4 regions of the Streptomyces sp. WP-1 genome follow, and region 1 is predicted to be linked to each of the others. Evidence: riboswitches for the same ligand, from Rfam matches in the RefSeq annotation. Region 1 holds a riboswitch; each other region holds the start of a gene.
The links. A riboswitch is a leader RNA that binds a small molecule or an ion and turns the genes downstream of it on or off. The one in region 1 is predicted to bind cobalamin.
Positions count from the first base shown of each region.

Region 1 (4,275 bases):
TCGCGCACGCCGTCCGCCGGGCGGTCGGCCCCGATCCGGCGGCCGGTCTCGACGAGGCGGTCGCCGATTACGAGTCGGCCATGTTCGCCCGCTCCGGGGAACTGGCCGCGAGCTCCAACGACGCCCTGGTGCAGTTCTTCGCCACCACCGACGAGCCGGACCTCCCGCCGGACCAGGAGCAGGAGCACCGCAACTACCTCGCCCGGGCGCAGGCGTACCGGCAGGCGCGGGCCCGGGGGAGGGGGGAGCGGACCGAGGCCTGACACACCGCGTCCTGCCCCGTCCACGGGGAGCCGAGGGGGCGGTGGTCGGTCGGCCTCCGCCCCGGCGAGGAGCGGGTTCATGCCGGGCGACGGGGCGCGGAGGCCGTTGACGGGAGGAGCAGGTCGATCAGGCCGGGGCAGCAGATCGCTGACCGCCTGGTTGGCGGTCCGGTGCGAGTAGTACCGCTGCCAGGCGCCGTTCTCGACCACCACGTACCGCGCTCGTGCTCCCATGACCGGCGACGAACGCTTTTCGGGTGCGGTACCCGCTGGGGAAAAGCCTTCCCGCACCGGATCGTTCTCCTCACATCCGGGACGGCTTCCCCTTGTCGAAGAGCCAGGTGTCGAAGAGTTCGGTCAAGTCCTTCCCGGACGCGTTCTCGCACAGGGTGACGAACTGCCGGGTGCCGGCGTTGCCGTGCCGGTGCTGTCGCGTCCAGGTGCGGAGTATGTCGAAGAAGACGTCGTCGCCGACGGCCTTGCGCACCTTGTGTACGACCATGGCGCCGCGGCCGTAGACGGGCGGGTCGGAAACACGCCCACCGCTGGGCGGAGCGGCGGGCGGGAAGGCCCAGATGCCCTCGGCCTCGTCGTCCGTGCCGTCGTAGAAGTCCTCGAAGATCTCGTCGGTGCTCCTGCCGCCCCGCTTCTCCTCCCACAGCCACTCCGCGTAGGTGGCCATTCCCTCGCTGAGCCACATGTCCTGCCACGTTCGCGGGGTCACCGAGTTGCCGAACCACTGGTGCGCCAACTCGTGGACGAGCAGGGCCTCGTCGGGAGCCCCGGCGAAGTAGGGCTTGGTCTGGGTCTCCAGGGCATAGCCGAGTTCGGGCAGATGGTCGACGACGGCGCCGGTCGAGGAGAAGGGGTAGGGGCCGAAGAGCCCGTCCGCCCAGTCGACGATCTCGGGCACCAGGTGCGGGACGTCGCCGGCGTCTGCGGACTCGTCCGGGTCGACGGCGACGTAGACGGGCAGGCGGTCGTGTGTCCGGCCCTTGTGAATCTCGAAGTAGCCGACGGAGACATGGGCGAGGTAGCCGGCCATGGGCTCCGCAGTACGCCAGTGCCGTGTCATCGACCCGCCCTTGTCCTCCTCCGCGATCAGCTCGCCGTTGCCCACCGCGTCGTAGAAGTCGCCGTCCTCGTCCCTGGGCACGGTGACCCATATGTCGAACGTGGCCTTGTCCGAGGGGTGATGGTTACCGGGGAACCAGGTCATGGAGCCGGTCGGCTGGCCCAGGGCGGTCGAGCCGTCATCGGTCTCGATCCAGCCTTCGAGACCTCCGTCGTCGCCTTTGATCGTTCGCGGGGTGCCGTCGTACGTGACGACCGTCTTGAAGATCTCGTCGTTCTTCAATGTCTTCGCCGGTGTGACGACCAACTCGTCACCCGAACGGGAGAATTGGGCTTTCGACCCCTGCACCGTCGCGGTGCGTACCCGCAGGCCCGACAGGTCGAGGTCGAAGCGGCTCAGGTCCTGGGTGGCCCGCGCCGTGATGACCGCCGTGCCCTTCAGGTGATTGGTCTGCGGTGTGTAATCCAGCGTCAGCCCGTAATGCGTCACGTCGTAGCCGCCGTTGCCGAGCGTCGGGAACAGCCGGTCACCCACTCCCGCCGCGCCGGGCTTCGCGGCCGCGTGGCCGCCCACCGGCCCGGGGCCGGCGCAGGACGTCGTCATGGCCAGGAGCAGCACCGCTGTCGGAGCCCAGGCGGACACGGAGCGCCGGTGCCGGTGGGTCGGCGCCGTGCGAGGCTTCATCTCGTCTCTCCATCTCGTCTCTCCCGTCGATTGCGGCACGCGAGACGTCAGAACCTCCGCATCATCAAATGGTTGCCTCAAGATTGGCAAAAATCTTGACTCCCGTCCGCTTCGAGTCGCCGTTCAAGGCCGAGGTCTGCTCCGTCACCACCTGGCAGTTCACCGACTTCAAGTGGGGCACCCAGAACCCGGTGACTATGCGCGACGCCGAGTGAGGACGCGCCCGGGACGTACGCGCTGCCCTGCCCATACTGCAACTGGTGCTGCTGCCCGTCTGGTTCCTGGCCTACCTCCACGTCGGCAAGGTCCGGCCCGTCATGGTCGACGCCCGCACCGGCGGGGTCCTCGGCGAACGGCCGTACAGCGCGGCGAAGATCACCCTGGCGTCGGTCGGCGGCGCGCCGCTGATCGCGTTGGTGGTGCTGCTCGTGGTGGTGCCGCGCGAGTGAGGACGCGCCGGAGACCTCCTGGCGGCGGTCCGATGTGATCTTGGATACCTGGGGGACCGTCCGGTTGTGCGGAAGGGGGTGGTCGGTCCTACGGTGGGCGGGCCGTGGTGTTCGGGAAGACCGGTGACAGCCCTCAGCGGGGCTCATGCCGGAGCGGCCCTCGCCACTGTGATCGGGGAGTATCCGTCCCACGTCGTGCACGGTCACTGTTCGCCGCCCGGCGGACGGGAAGGCCGGGACGGACACGCGAGCACCCGTAAGCCAGGAGACCGGCCACGGCACTTCACGAGCTGATCCACGAGGTGCTGGAGCGTGACCCCATGACCCTGTCCGCAGAGCCGACCCGTTTTCGCTGGCGGCGCGAGGACTCCGTGCGGACCGCCGGGCTGCTGGTGGTGATCGCCGCCCTGCACGTTGTGGCGTTCGGCATCCTGTTCCTGCTGGTCGTGCCCGGGCACTACGAGGTCGGCTCCAAGGCGTTCGGGATCGGCCTCGGCGTGACCGCGTACACGCTGGGCATGCGGCACGCGTTCGACGCCGATCACATCGCCGCGATCGACAACACCACCCGCAAGCTGATGGCCGACGGCAAGCGGCCGGTGTCGGTCGGCTTCTGGTTCGCGCTCGGCCATTCCAGCGTGGTGGTCGCCATGGCGGCCCTGGTCGCGGGCGGCGCACAGCTCGCCGGGATCCTGCTCGACGACGACTCCCGTACCCACCAGACCCTCGGTGTCGTCGGCACCACCGTCTCCGGGACCTTCCTGTACCTCATCGCGGCCCTCAACCTGGTGGCGCTCGCGGGCATCGTGCGGGTGTTCCGGGCGATGCGAGCGGGCAGGTACGACGAGGCCGCCCTGGAACAGCACCTGGATTCCCGGGGGTTCATGAACCGGATCCTGGGCCGCTTCACCAGGTCGATCACCCGGCCCGGGCAGATGTTCCCGCTGGGCTTCCTGTTCGGGATCGGCTTCGACACCGCGACCGAGGTCACCCTGATGGTGATGGCGGGCAGCGGCGCCGCGGCCGGGCTCCCGTGGTACGCGATCCTGTGCCTGCCGCTGCTGTTCGCGGCGGGGATGAGCCTGTTCGACACGCTCGACGGCACCTTCATGAACTTCGCCTACCAGTGGGCGTTCTCCAACCCGGTGCGCAAGGTGTTCTACAACCTGACCATCACCGGCCTGTCCATCGCGGTCGCCTTTCTGATCGGCACCATCGAACTGGTCGGGGTGCTGCGCGAGAAGCTCGATCTGAGCGACGCGGTGACCGGCTGGATCGCCGGACTGGACCTGGACAACGTGGGGTACGTCATCGTCGGCCTGTTCGTGGTCGTGTGGGCGGCGGCGCTGGCGTACTGGCGGCTGGCCAGGGTGGAGGAGAGGTGGGCGGGCCGGCTCGGCGAGGGCGGCTGACGCTGCGGCCGCGTCGCGGACTTCCGTGAGCTGCCGACGTCGCCGATGCGTGCCGCCGGTGCGGCCGTTATGGCGTACGTCACGATCACGTCCCGGAACTCGACGCTCCACCGGTCCGACTACTGCGACGGTACGGCTTCCACCGCCATCTCTCGCACGACGGTCCGATGGGACCAGGAAGGTCGGGCATGGCCGATATTCCGTTGTCACCCCGCTCCCCCGGTACGACCCGTGGCAAGCTGCTGCCGCCTCCCGCGCTCTGTGGATTCCTGCTCCTGCTGATGCTGCTGTTCGCGGCGTCCTACGCCGTCGGCGCGGCGGTCGGGCCGGTGGCGCCCGGCATGCACGGCACCGGGAGCGGCGGGAGTGGCGGGGACGGCGGGGGCGGCGGT
Region 1 covers NZ_CP123923.1:387,762-392,036, reverse strand. The annotation lists gene QHG49_RS01280 (NAD(P)/FAD-dependent oxidoreductase) at 1-263, shown strand, start outside; gene QHG49_RS01275 (M1 family metallopeptidase) at 568-2,022, opposite strand; gene QHG49_RS01270 (SPFH domain-containing protein) at 2,118-2,237, shown strand; gene QHG49_RS01265 (hypothetical protein) at 2,283-2,471, shown strand; cobalamin riboswitch at 2,560-2,764, shown strand; gene QHG49_RS01260 (HoxN/HupN/NixA family nickel/cobalt transporter) at 2,792-3,883, shown strand; gene QHG49_RS01255 (hypothetical protein) at 4,072-4,275, shown strand, end outside.

Region 2 (4,275 bases), 2.5 Mb from region 1:
CGTTCGTCAAGGACGCGCTGATCTACATCGTGATCGGTGTGGCGATCATCTACATCCCGATCAAGCTGGGCGGCTTCGACGACATCTTCGCCAAGGCGGCCCACGCGTTCAGCCAGGTCAACCCGGCCACCGGCAAGCCCCGCGGGGCGCTCGCGCCGGCGCCCGCCGGACAGTGGACGTACGCCACGCTGGCTCTCGGTTCCGCGCTCGCGCTGTTCATGTACCCGCACTCGATCACCGCGACGCTCTCCTCCAAGAGCCGTAACGTGATCCGGCGCAACACCACCATCCTGCCGCTGTACTCCCTGATGCTGGGCCTGCTGGCGCTGCTGGGCTTCATGGCGATCGCGGCCGGGGTGAAGGTCACCAACGGGCAGCTGGCGATCCCGCAGCTGTTCGAGGACATGTTCCCGGACTGGTTCGCCGGTGTGGCGTTCGCGGCGATCGGCATCGGCGCGCTGGTCCCGGCGGCGATCATGTCGATCGCGGCGGCGAACCTGTTCACGCGCAACATCTACAAGGACTTCATCAAGCCGGACGCCACGCCGAAGCAGGAGGCGCAGGTCTCCAAGTTCGTGTCGCTGCTGGTGAAGGTCGGCGCGCTGATCTTCGTACTGGGCATGGACAAGACGGTCGCCATCAACTTCCAGCTGCTCGGCGGCATCTGGATCCTGCAGACCTTCCCGGCCCTGGTCGGCGGCCTGTTCACCCGCTGGTTCCACCGCTGGGCGCTGCTCGCGGGCTGGGCGGTCGGCATGATCTACGGCACCCTCGCCGCGTACGGTGTCGCCTCCCCGACCCAGAAGCACTTCGGCGGCTCCGCCGACGACATCCCGGGCATCGGCCAGATCGGCTACATCGGCATGACGGCCTTCGTCCTCAACGTCCTCGTCACGGTCGTCCTGACCGTCGTCCTGAAGGCCGTGAAGGCCCCTGAGGGCATCGACGAGACCCGTCCCGAGGACTACACGGCGGACGCCGGCGACCCGGGCGTACAGGTCGAGCTGCCGCCCGCCACGGCGGGCACCAGCCACTAGCGAGGCGCCCGGGGACCCGGGCGGCCAGGGGCGGGCCGGCGGCGCCAAGGGCGCCGGCGGCCCGTTTCGCGTGCCCCTCGCGCCCCGTTTCGCATACCCCTCGTAGACACACGGTGACACAACATCTGGGGGTGGCATTCCGGCCCGGCACTAGATGTATGCTCATGGTCGCTGTCGTCGCAGGGGAATCCGGTGCGAATCCGGAACTGTCCCGCAACGGTGTACTTGTGCGCATCCGCGCACGGGGATCAGTCCGAGGACCTGCCGGCAGCGCACCCGGCCCACCGGTTCGGGTGCTCTGAGACGTCCGGGCCTCGCGGAGTGGGCCGGTGGACGCGACGCCGTGTGCGCTCGTGGCTGCCCCTGCCCTCCGCCAGGCCCCGTGCCGAGCGAGGGAGAGCCCCACGTGACCATCGCGCCAGCCGAACCGGCTTCAGCCCAGGGCCTGGAGAACGACGGTCCCGGTACCGCGCTGCTGCGGACCCTGACCGAGCTGACCGGGGACCTCCCCGACGCCGATCCCGGCCGGGTCGCCGCCGCCGCGCTGCGCGGCCGCTCCGCCCACGCCGACGAGGCGGAGCTGCGCGAGCTCGCGACCGAGGCCGCGGCCGGCCTGATCTCCGAGGACCCCGCGTACTCGCGGCTCGCCGCCCGGCTGCTGACCATCTCCATCCGCGCCGAGGCCGCCTCGCAGGGCGTGGCGTCCTTCACCGAGTCGGTCGCCGTCGGACACCGCGAGGGGCTCATCGCCGACCGGACGGCCGAGTTCGTCCGGATCCACGCCGCCCGGCTCGACCACCTGATCGACCGCGCCGCCGACGACCGCTTCGGCTACTTCGGGCTGCGCACCCTGCACAGCCGCTATCTGCTGCGCCACCCGATCACCCGTCAGGTCATCGAGACCCCCCAGCACTTCATGCTGCGTGTCGCCGCCGGCCTCGCCGAGGACGACTCGGCACGCTCGGTGGACGAGGTCGCCGCGCTCTACCGGCTGATGAGCCGGCTCGACTACCTGCCCTCCTCCCCCACCCTGTTCAACTCCGGCACCCGGCACCCCCAGATGTCGTCCTGCTACCTCCTCGACTCCCCGCTGGACGAGCTGGACTCCATCTACGACCGCTACCACCAGGTCGCCCGGCTCTCCAAGCACGCCGGCGGCATCGGTCTGTCGTACTCCCGTATCCGCGCCCGCGGTTCGCTGATCCGGGGCACCAACGGGCACTCCAACGGCATCGTGCCGTTCCTGAAGACCCTGGACGCCTCGGTGGCCGCGGTGAACCAGGGCGGCCGGCGCAAGGGCGCGGCCGCGGTGTACCTGGAGACCTGGCACTCCGACCTGGAGGAGTTCCTGGAGCTGCGGGACAACACCGGTGAGGACGCCCGCCGTACGCACAATCTGAACCTCGCGCACTGGGTGCCGGACGAGTTCATGCGCCGGGTCAACGCCGACGGGCAGTGGTCGCTGTTCTCCCCGGCGGACGTGCCCGAGCTGGTGGACCTGTACGGCGCGGAGTTCGACGCCGCCTACCGCGAGGCGGAGCGCAAGGGGCTCGCGAAGAAGACCATGCCGGCCCGTGAGCTGTACGGCCGCATGATGCGCACCCTCGCGCAGACCGGCCAGGGCTGGATGACGTTCAAGGACGCCGCCAACCGCACCGCCAACCAGACCGCCGAGCCGGGCCAGGTCATCCACTCCTCCAACCTCTGCACGGAGATCCTGGAGGTCACCAACGACGGTGAGACGGCGGTCTGCAACCTGGGCTCCGTCAACCTGGGTGCCTTCGTCGTCGACGGGGACATCGACTGGGCGCGCCTGGACGAGACCGTCCACACCGCTGTCACCTTCCTCGACCGCGTCGTGGACATCAACTTCTACCCGACCGAGCAGGCGGGCCGCTCCAACGCCAAGTGGCGCCCGGTGGGCCTCGGCGCGATGGGCCTCCAGGACGTCTTCTTCAAGCTGCGGCTGCCCTTCGACTCGCCCGAGGCGAAGGCGCTGTCCACGAAGATCGCCGAGCGGATCATGCTCGCCGCGTACGAGGCGTCCGCCGACCTCGCCGAGCGCAGCGGCCCGCTTCCCGCCTGGGAGCAGACCCGGACCGCGCGCGGTGTGCTGCACCCCGACCACTACGGCGTCGAGGAGACCTGGCCCGAGCGCTGGGCGGCGCTGCGGAAGCGGATCGCCGAGGTCGGCCTGCGCAACTCGCTGCTGCTGGCGATCGCGCCGACGGCCACCATCGCCTCCATCGCGGGCGTCTACGAGTGCATCGAGCCGCAGGTGTCCAACCTGTTCAAGCGCGAGACGCTGTCCGGTGAGTTCCTCCAGGTCAACTCCTACCTGGTGCAGGACCTGAAGGGCCTGGGCGTCTGGGACGCGCGCACCCGGGAGGCGCTGCGCGAGGCCAACGGCTCGGTGCAGGGCTTCGCGTGGATCCCCGAGGAGGTGCGGGCGCTGTACCGCACCGCGTGGGAGATCCCGCAGCGCGGTCTGATCGACATGGCGGCGGCGCGCACCCCGTTCCTCGACCAGGCGCAGTCCCTGAACCTGTTCATGGAGACGCCGACGATCGGCAAGCTCTCCTCGATGTACGCGTACGCCTGGAAGTCCGGGCTGAAGACGACGTACTACCTGCGCTCGCGCCCGGCGACCCGGATCGCCCGTGCCGCCCAGGCGCAGCAGACCATCCCCGTCCAGCAGGTCGCCGACCCCGACGCCGTCGCCTGCTCCCTGGAAAACCCCGAGTCCTGCGAGGCCTGCCAGTAATGTCCACCCGTCATCAGAACCTGCTCGACCCGGGCTTCGAACTGACTCTCCGTCCGATGCGCTACCCGGACTTCTACGAGCGCTACCGGGACGCCATCAAGAACACCTGGACCGTGGAGGAGGTCGACCTCCACTCGGACGTCTCCGACCTCGCGAAGCTGAGCCCGGCCGAGCAGCACCTGATCGGCCGCCTGGTCGCGTTCTTCGCGACGGGTGACTCGATCGTCGCCAACAACCTGGTGCTGACGCTGTACAAGCACATCAACTCCCCCGAGGCGCGGCTGTACCTGAGCCGTCAGCTGTTCGAGGAGGCGGTGCACGTCCAGTTCTATCTGACGCTGCTGGACACCTACCTGCCCGACCCGGAGGACCGCGCGGCGGCGTTCGCGGCCGTCGAGAACATCCCCTCGATCCGCGAGAAGGCCGAGTTCTGCTTCAAGTGGATCGACTCGGTGGACAAGATCGACCGGCTGG
Region 2 covers NZ_CP123923.1:2,931,672-2,935,946, forward strand. The annotation lists gene mctP (monocarboxylate uptake permease MctP) at 1-1,037, shown strand, start outside; cobalamin riboswitch at 1,186-1,321, shown strand; gene QHG49_RS12445 (ribonucleoside-diphosphate reductase subunit alpha) at 1,444-3,801, shown strand; gene QHG49_RS12450 (ribonucleotide-diphosphate reductase subunit beta) at 3,801-4,275, shown strand, end outside.
Region 2: linked by a shared signal. The riboswitch ahead of QHG49_RS12445 (ribonucleoside-diphosphate reductase subunit alpha) and the one ahead of QHG49_RS01260 (HoxN/HupN/NixA family nickel/cobalt transporter) in region 1 are both predicted to bind cobalamin.

Region 3 (4,275 bases), 780 kb from region 1:
GGCCGTCGCGGAGTACGACGCACGTCTGCCGAAGGGCTTGTTCTGATGCTGCACACCCGCACCACCCCCGCCGACCGCCGCCGCGTCCTGCGCCAACGGATCGCACAGGACCGGCTGTTGATGATGCCGGGCGCCCTCAACCCGCTGTCCGCCCGGCTGATCCAGGACACCGGCTTCGAGGCCGCCTACCTCTCCGGTGCCGTGCTCGCCGCCGACCTGGGCCTGCCCGACATCGGCCTGACCACGTCCACCGAGATCGCCGCCCGTGCCCAGCAGACCACCAGGGCGACCGACCTGCCCGTCCTGATCGACGCCGACACCGGCTTCGGCGAACCGATGAACGCCGCCCGCACGGTCCAGCTGATGGAGGACGCGGGCCTGGCCGGGCTGCACCTGGAGGACCAGGTCAACCCCAAGCGCTGCGGCCACCTCGACGGCAAGTCGGTCGTCGCCCGCGAGGAGATGACCCGCCGCATCCGGGCCGCCGTGGACGCCCGCCGCGACCCGGACTTCCTTCTCATGGCCCGCACCGACGCCCGCACCATCGAAGGGCTGGACGCGGCGATCGACCGTGCCAAGGCATACGTCGACGCGGGAGCCGACGCGATCTTTCCCGAAGCCCTCGCCGACGAGCGGGAGTTCGAGGCATTTCGCGCGGCGGTCGACGTGCCGCTGCTCGCCAACATGACCGAGTTCGGCAAGTCCCGCCTGCTGGACGTGCACACCCTTCAGAACCTCGGCTACGACATCGCGCTCTACCCCGTCACCTTCTTCCGCCTCGCCATGGGCGCCGTCGAGGACGGGCTGCGCACCCTGGCCGCCGAAGGCACCCAGGAGAGCCTGCTGCCCCGCATGCAGACCCGCTCCCGCCTCTACGAACTCCTCGGCTACGCGGACTACGCGGCCTTCGACTCGGCCGTCCACGACTTCACTCTGCCGCCCGGCGCCTGACCCACCGGAGACGATCCCCATGACCATCCATCGCGGACTCGCCGGTGTCGTCGTCGACACCACCGAGATCTCCACCGTCATCCAGGACACCAACTCCCTGACCTACCGCGGCTATCCGGTCCAGGACCTGGCCGCCCGCCGCTCCTTCGAGGAGGTCGCGTACCTGCTCTGGTACGGCGAACTCCCCGACGCCGGCCAACTGCGGGAGTTCCAGGCCCGGGAGCGCGCCCTGCGCCCGCTCGACCGCACCACCGCCGAACTGCTGGCCCGGCTCCCCGAGACCTGCCACCCGATGGACGTACTGCGCACCGCCGTCAGCTTCTTCGGCGCCGAGGACCCGACGGAGGACGACGGCAGCCTCGCCGCCCACCGCGCCAAGTCCCTGACCCTGCTGGCGAGACTCCCCGCCGTGGTCGCCGCCGACCAGCGCCGCCGACGCGGCCTCGCCCCCATTCCGCCCGACCCGGACCTCGGGTACGCGGAGAACTTCTTCCACATGTGCTTCGGCACGGTGCCCGACCCCGAGACGGTCCGCTGCTTCGAGATCTCCCTCGTCCTGTACGCCGAACACAGCTTCAACGCCTCGACGTTCACCGCCCGCGTCGTCACCTCCACCCTCTCCGACCTCTACAGCGCGGTCACCGCCGCCGTCGGCGCCCTCAAGGGCCCGCTGCACGGCGGCGCCAACGAGGCCGTGATGCACATGCTGGAGGAGATCGGCGACCCGGACCGCGCCGAGGAATGGCTGGACCGGGCCCTCGCCGACAAGCGGAAGATCATGGGCTTCGGCCACCGCGTCTACAAGGACGGCGACTCCCGGGTGCCCCTCATGCAGGGCGCGTTGGACCGTCTGGTGGCCCGCGCCGCCGACCCGGACACCACCCGCCTGGCCACCCTGCACACGGCCCTGCGGAACGCCATGCTCCAGCGCAAGGGCATCCACCCCAACCTGGACTACCCGGCCGGTCTCGCCTACCACCTGATGGGCTTCGACATCCCGGCCTTCACCCCGATCTTCGTGATGAGCCGGATCACCGGCTGGACCGCCCACATCACCGAACAGCTCGCCCACAACGCGCTGATCCGGCCCCTCGCCTCCTACGCGGGACCGGGCCGGCGGGCGGTGCCGGTCAGCTCCTCGCCGGCGGCCCACAGCTGAGCGGCGACGGCCGGATCGGCCATATGGGAGGGGACGGGCTCGGACCGCGGCATGCCCCGCAGCCCGAAGGCCCTCGGCCCCCACAGCTCCCCTCCCCGCACCTGTGGGTCGAGGACGGCACGCACGACGGGCCACGCCCCGGCGTCCTTGCCCTGCGCCAAGAGAGCGGCGGGCAGGGCGCGAAGCCGCTCGCCGGGTGTCGTCCGGTGGACCGGCGGGCGGGACGGGGTGAGGGAGTCCAGCGCGCCCCCGGGGCGGGCCACCACACTGAGCACCGTGCTGCCGGCGGCACGCAGTCGGCGGTCCAGTTCGAAGCCGAAACACATCTGCGCCGGCTTCGAGCGGCCGTACGTACGCTTGGGCCGGTAGTCCCGGGTGGACTGCAGGTCGCCGAGGTCCAGTCGCTCGGAGCGCGCCGCGAAGCTGCCCACCGTCACCACGCGGCCCGCCGGCGCCGCGGACAGCAGCGGTACCAGCCACCGGGTCAGCGCGAAGTGGCCGAGATGGTTGGTGCCGAACATCAGCTCGTGGCCGTCCGCGGTCTCCCGGCGCGGCGGGTCGTCGAGCGCGACCCCCGCGTTGTGCACCACCGCGTCGAGCCGATCGAGGTCCAGCCCGTCCACGCCCGCCCTCAGGGACGACAGGTCGGCGAGGTCCAGCCGAAGGTGCCGTACCCGCACGACGGGGACGCGCGAACGGGTCGAGGCCATGGCGGCCTCCACCTTCGCGCCGTCCCGGCTGCCGAGCACGACGACGGCGCCGGTGGCGGCGAGCTGCTCCGCCGTGAAGTAGCCGATCCCGGCGTCGCCCCCGGTGACCAGGAAGGTCCGGCCCTCGGCGGACGGCAGCCGGTGAACGTCCCATCGGCGGCTCTGAGTCGCGGAAGTCACGGTGGCGGGCTCCTTGCGCTCCGGGGCGGTGTGCTCAGGGGGGGGCACCGCCGACCCGCCCAAGGCGGGAGCCGTCGAAGGTCTTCAGGGTGTACGAGGTGTAGTACTCGAACGCGCCGAGGAAGGTGCGGAAGCGGTGCTCATGGGCGTACGCCCGCCGGTACAGACGCTCGGTGAACGCCCCGTCGTAGCGCCGGAACACCGCCTCCTCGTAGTACCCACGGGTTGACGTGCTGGAGGAAGTACTGGCGTACCGCCTCGCGGTCCTTGTCGAACTGGATGCGGCCGTCGCAGTCGTACATGTTCAGCATGGCGTTCAGCGCGTGGTGGTCCTTGCGCGTCCGGACCGGTTCCCGTGTGGTCATGCCGCCGGCCGCCCCGCCGCCGATGCCTGTCGTGCCCAAAACGTCCGCAGCCCTTCCCGCACGGCGGGGCCTCGAAGCGCGCACGCCGTCCGTCGGCGTACGCGCCGGTGGCAGGTCTTCGGACTCGCGGGCACGCCCTCATCACCTGAGGACACCTACTGGCCGTCGCTTCCCAGACCCCCGTTCACCGGGTCCAATGCGTATGACGGCGGTCGTTCCCGCTCACCGCCGCGGGGCAGTCCCGGATTCCCACCGGGTTCCCTCTTGCCTCGCCGGGCACCACTGCGCCCGGCGAACCACCAGCACGCCCAGCACTGCATCTAGAACTCGTCTGGGGTGCACGGCCCCAGATGTTGTGTCGTGGGCTCAACTTAGGTATACCCATGCGTCGGAGGGGGGCGGTCCCGGCGGCCGGTTCGGCGTGCCCGGACTGCGGGGCGGGGCCGTAACGCGTGCGCCCCGGCCCCGCCGTCGTGTCCGGATCAGGCTCCGGCCAGCTCCGCGCGGACCGTGCGCGCGGCCGCGACCAGGTTCTCCAGGGACTCACGGGTCTCCGGCCAGCCACGGGTCTTCAGGCCGCAGTCGGGGTTGACCCACAGCCGCTCGGCCGGGATGGCGCCGAGCCCCGTGCGCAGCAGCCCGGCCGCCTCCTCGGCGCTCGGGACGCGCGGGGAGTGGATGTCGTAGACACCAGGACCGGCCTCGCGTGAATAGCCGTGGGCGGCCAGTTCGCGGGCGACCTGCATATGGGAGCGGGCCGCCTCCAGGCTGATGACATCGGCGTCGAGATCGTCGATGGCGCGCACGATGTCACCGAACTCGGCGTAGCACATATGGGTGTGGATCTGGGTGTCCGGGCGCACCCCGCAGGTGCTCAGCCGGAACGCCTCGGTCGCCCAGTCCAGGTACG
Region 3 covers NZ_CP123923.1:1,168,039-1,172,313, reverse strand. The annotation lists gene QHG49_RS04845 (MmgE/PrpD family protein) at 1-46, shown strand, start outside; gene prpB (methylisocitrate lyase) at 46-951, shown strand; gene QHG49_RS04835 (bifunctional 2-methylcitrate synthase/citrate synthase) at 971-2,110, shown strand; gene QHG49_RS04830 (SDR family NAD(P)-dependent oxidoreductase) at 2,050-3,000, opposite strand; partial or broken gene QHG49_RS34025 (ribonucleotide-diphosphate reductase subunit alpha) at 3,065-3,365, opposite strand; cobalamin riboswitch at 3,457-3,681, opposite strand; gene metE (5-methyltetrahydropteroyltriglutamate--homocysteine S-methyltransferase) at 3,848-4,275, opposite strand, start outside.
Region 3: linked by a shared signal. The riboswitch ahead of QHG49_RS34025 (ribonucleotide-diphosphate reductase subunit alpha) and the one ahead of QHG49_RS01260 (HoxN/HupN/NixA family nickel/cobalt transporter) in region 1 are both predicted to bind cobalamin.

Region 4 (4,275 bases), 780 kb from region 1:
CAGCCCCAGCCGGGCGCGCTGGGCGGCGGCGCGCTCGGCGTACGGCTGGGAGCGGCGGGCATCGGCCTCGGTGACGGCGGCGGCGCGGGCGCGCACGGCAGGGTCGTGGGTGAGGGCGGAACCGGCCCGGGAGGCGAGGTCGGCCCGGTTCGCGGACAGCTCCGCGGCGATGGCGTCCGTGCCGAGGGTGAGGCCCTTGGCCAGCGTGGCGAGTTCCGCCGTCTTCTGCTCGGCGAAGGCGAGCCAGCGCCGGATCTGCGGGTCGATGTCGTGCTCGGCGGCCGCGTCGAGGGGGACGTGCAGCAGGGAGCAGGAGGCCGAGACGTCGACCCGGTCGGCCAGGCCCAGCAGGGTGCCGAGGGTGGCCAGGGACTTCTCCAGGTCGTCGACCCAGACGTTGCGGCCGTTGACGACGCCCGCGACCAGCCGCTTGCCGGGCAGCCCGCCGACGGCGGCCAGCGCGTCCAGGTTCCGGGCGGCGGCCTCGGTGAAGTCCAGGGCCAGGCCCTCCACCGGCGCCTTCGCGAGCACCGGCAGGGCCTCGCCGAGCCGGTCGAAGTAGGACGCCACCAGCAGCCTGGGCCGGTCGGTGAGGGCGCCGAGATCGCGGTAGGCGCGCTCGGCGGCGTTCAGCTCGGCCGGGGTGCGGTCCTGGACGAGGGCGGGCTCATCGAGCTGCACCCAGTCGGCGCCGGCCGCCCGCAGGTCGGCGAGGACCTCGGCGTACACCGGCAGCAGCCGGTCCAGCAGGGTCAGCGGCTCGAAGTCGGCGGGCACCCCGGGCGCGGGCTTGGCCAGCAGCAGATAGGTCACCGGGCCCACCAGCACCGGGCGGGCGCTCAGCCCGAGGGCGAGGGCCTCGGTCAGCTCCGCGACCTGCTTGGCGGAGTCGGCCGTGAACACCGTGTCCGGCCCCAACTCGGGTACCAGATAGTGGTAATTGGTGTCGAACCACTTGGTCATCTCCAGCGGCGCCACCTCCTGGGTGCCGCGGGCCATCGCGAAGTAGCCGTCCAGCGGATCGGCGGCGACGGCCGCCCGGTGCCGGTCGGGGATCGCGCCGACCATGACGCTGGTGTCCAGGACATGGTCGTAGTACGAGAAGTCGCCGGACGGCACCTCGTGCAGACCGGCCTCGGCGAGCCGGCGCCAGGCGGTGCCGCGCAACTCGGCTGCGGTCGCCCGCAGTTCGTCAGCGCTGACGCGGCCCTTCCAGTAGCCCTCGATCGCCTTCTTCAGTTCCCGGTTCGCCCCCTGGCGGGGGTAGCCGTACACGGTGGCCCGTGCCGCCGCGGCTGCGGACTTCGTGGTCACGGAGATCTCCTTCGCGAGATGAATCCCTGAGATCCCGGGGACGGGACGAGAGCGCGAAGGGGTGACGGACCGTACGGCAGCGGCCCATGGCCGTCCGTTCGGTTCTGTGTCGCCGACCCGCCCTCGAGGTCACCGGGATGCCGCGCACGGGACGTCCCGCGCACGGGCAGATGGCAGGTCTTCGGACTCGCGGGCACGCCCTCATCACCTGAGGACACCTACTGGCCGTCGCTTCCCAGACCCTGTTCACCGGGTCCAGTGCGTATGACGGCGGTCGTTCCCGCTCACCGCTGCGGGGCAGTCCCGGATTCCCACCGGGTTCCCTCTTGCGACGCTCCCGCCTGGCGGACGGGGCGAACCAGCTGCACGCGCCAGCCTACGGGCCGAAGGGTTCGCGTGGTGGATCAAGTCCAGCATTCGGATGGCGCGCCGAGACGGACGGCCCCGGACCAGATCGCGTCCCGGCTCCGGAAGGGCCCGGACGGCCCGCTTGCCGGGCCCGCGCCCCTGGCACTCCGGGGCCCAGGTGGTCGCCCGCCCGCGCCGCCGTGGCCCGCGATGCCGCCGCACGGCAGAGGGCGGGAAGCGCCGCACACGCGCTTCCCGCCCTTCCCTCCGCACGGTCGTCCGGACCCTCGGCCGGTGACCGCGGGCCGGGCCCCTCAGCCCGGCCGGACCAGGCTCCTCAGCCCTGGCCGTACACGTGGAACCCCCGGCCGCTCTTGCGGCCCAGCAGCCCCGCCTCGACCATCCGCCGCAGCAGCGGGGGCGGGGCGTAGAGGGGTTCGTGGAACTCGTCGTACAGCGACTCCGCGATCGCGGCGACGGTGTCGAGGCCGATCAGGTCGGCGAGCCGCAGCGGTCCCATCGGGTGGGCGCAGCCCTGCTCCATCCCCGCGTCGATGTCACCGGCCGAGGCGAACCCGGACTCCGCCATCCGGATCGCGGCCAGCAGGTACGGCACCAGCAGCGCGTTGACGACGAAGCCGGCCCGGTCCTTGGCGTGCACGACCGTCTTGCCGAGCACCTCGGTGGCGAAGGTCTCCACCTCGGTCACGGTCCGCGCCGAGGTGTGCAGCGAGGCGACCACCTCCACCAGCGGCAGCACCGGCACCGGGTTGAAGAAGTGCAGTCCGACGACCCGGTCCGCGCGGGAGGTGGCCATCCCGAGCCGCATCACGGGCAGCGACGAGGTGTTGGTGGCCAGCACCGCCGCCGGGTCCGCCACGATCTTGTCGAGCGCGGCGAACACCTCGGTCTTGGCGTCCGCGTTCTCGGTCACGGCCTCGATCACGAGCTGCCGGTCGGCCAACTCGTCGAGACCGCCGCTGAAGACGATGCGCGCGAGGGCGTCCCGGGCCTCGGTCTCGGCCAGCTTGCCCCGCCGTACCGCCTGTTCGAGCGAGCCCGCCACCCGGTCCCGGGCCGCGCGGGCGGCCACCGCGTCGGCCTCGCAGACCACCGTGTCCAGACCGGCCCGCGCGCACACCTCGGCGATGCCCGCGCCCATCCGGCCGCCGCCGACCACTCCGACGCGTGCGAAGCGCCCGCTCATGACGCCCGCCGCACGAGATGCCGGGCGTAGGCGTCCGGTGTGAAGAACAGCGGCAACTCTCCCTGGAGCGCGGTGCGTTCGAACAGCGCGCGGACGTCCTCCACGGGGGCCCACGGATACTCCGCGCCGAGCGCCGCCGTCTCCTCCTCCAGCAGCTCCGTCACCGTCTCCCGCTCGATCACCCGGTGCCGCAGCCACTGCCAGATCTGCACCCGGGCGATCTCCGCCGTGGCCGCGTCCTCCATGAGGCCGTCCAGGGCGACCGCACCCCGGCCGTCCAGCCAGGCGGCGAAGTAGCGCAGCGCGACCCGGAGATTGGTGCGCACCCCCTCCGCCGTGGGCGGTCCCGCGATCCGGCGCACCGACAGCAGCTCGGCCGCCGATACCGCCACGTCCTCGCGCAGCCGGTCCAGTTGGTGCGGCCGCCCGCCGAGGACGCCGTCGAACACCTCCCGGCACACCGGGACCAGGCCCGGATGCGCCACCCTGGAGCCGTCGAAGCCGTCCTCCGCCTCTCGCTCCTTGTCCAGCCGGACCGTCGCCAACGCGGCCTCGCGAGCGGCCGGTTCGCCGCCCGGCACCTGCGCCGCCATGCCGCCGATGGCATGCGCGCCCCGCTGGTGGCAGGTGCGCACGAGGAGTTCGGTGTACGCCCGCATGAACGGGGCCGTCATGGTGACCTTCGCCCGGTCCGGCAGCAGGAAGTCGGTGCGGTGGCCGAAGGTCTTGATGATGCTGAACAGGTAGTCCCAGCGGCCCGCGTTGAGCCCCGAGCTGTGCTCGCGCAGCTCGTGGAGGATCTCCTCCATCTCGAACGCGGCTGTGATCGTCTCGATGAGCACGGTGGCGCGGACGGTGCCCCGGGGGATGTTGAGCAGCTCCTGGGCGTGCACGAAGACGTCGTTCCACAGCCGCGCCTCGTACCGGTTCTCCAGCTTGGGCAGATAGAAGTACGGGCCGTACCCGGCGTCGATCTGCCGCTGGGCGCAGTGGAAGAAGTAGAGACCGAAGTCCACCAGCGCCGCGGGCACGGGCCGGCCGTCGTACTCCAGGTGCTCCTCCTCCAGGTGCCAGCCACGCGGGCGTACGACGATCGTGGCGAGCCGCTCGCCGAGCCGGTACTCTCGGCCGTCCGCGGCGGTGAAGTCGATCCGCCGCTCGATGGCGTCCAGCAGGCTCAGCTGGCCGCCGATGACATTGCCCCAGGTGGGCGCGGTGGCGTCCTCGAAGTCGGCCATCCACACCTGGGCCCCGGAGTTGAGCGCGTTCACCGTCATACGGCGGTCCGGCGGGCCGGTGATCTCCACACGGCGGTCGGTCAGACCGGGCGCGGGCGGCGCGACCCGCCAGCCGGGGTCGGCGCGCACGGCGGAGGTGACCATCGGGAAGTCGAGCGGCGCGCCGGC
Region 4 covers NZ_CP123923.1:1,163,187-1,167,461, reverse strand. The annotation lists gene metE (5-methyltetrahydropteroyltriglutamate--homocysteine S-methyltransferase) at 1-1,314, opposite strand, end outside; cobalamin riboswitch at 1,483-1,677, opposite strand; gene QHG49_RS04810 (3-hydroxybutyryl-CoA dehydrogenase) at 2,000-2,869, opposite strand; gene aceB (malate synthase A) at 2,866-4,275, opposite strand, start outside.
Region 4: linked by a shared signal. The riboswitch ahead of metE (5-methyltetrahydropteroyltriglutamate--homocysteine S-methyltransferase) and the one ahead of QHG49_RS01260 (HoxN/HupN/NixA family nickel/cobalt transporter) in region 1 are both predicted to bind cobalamin.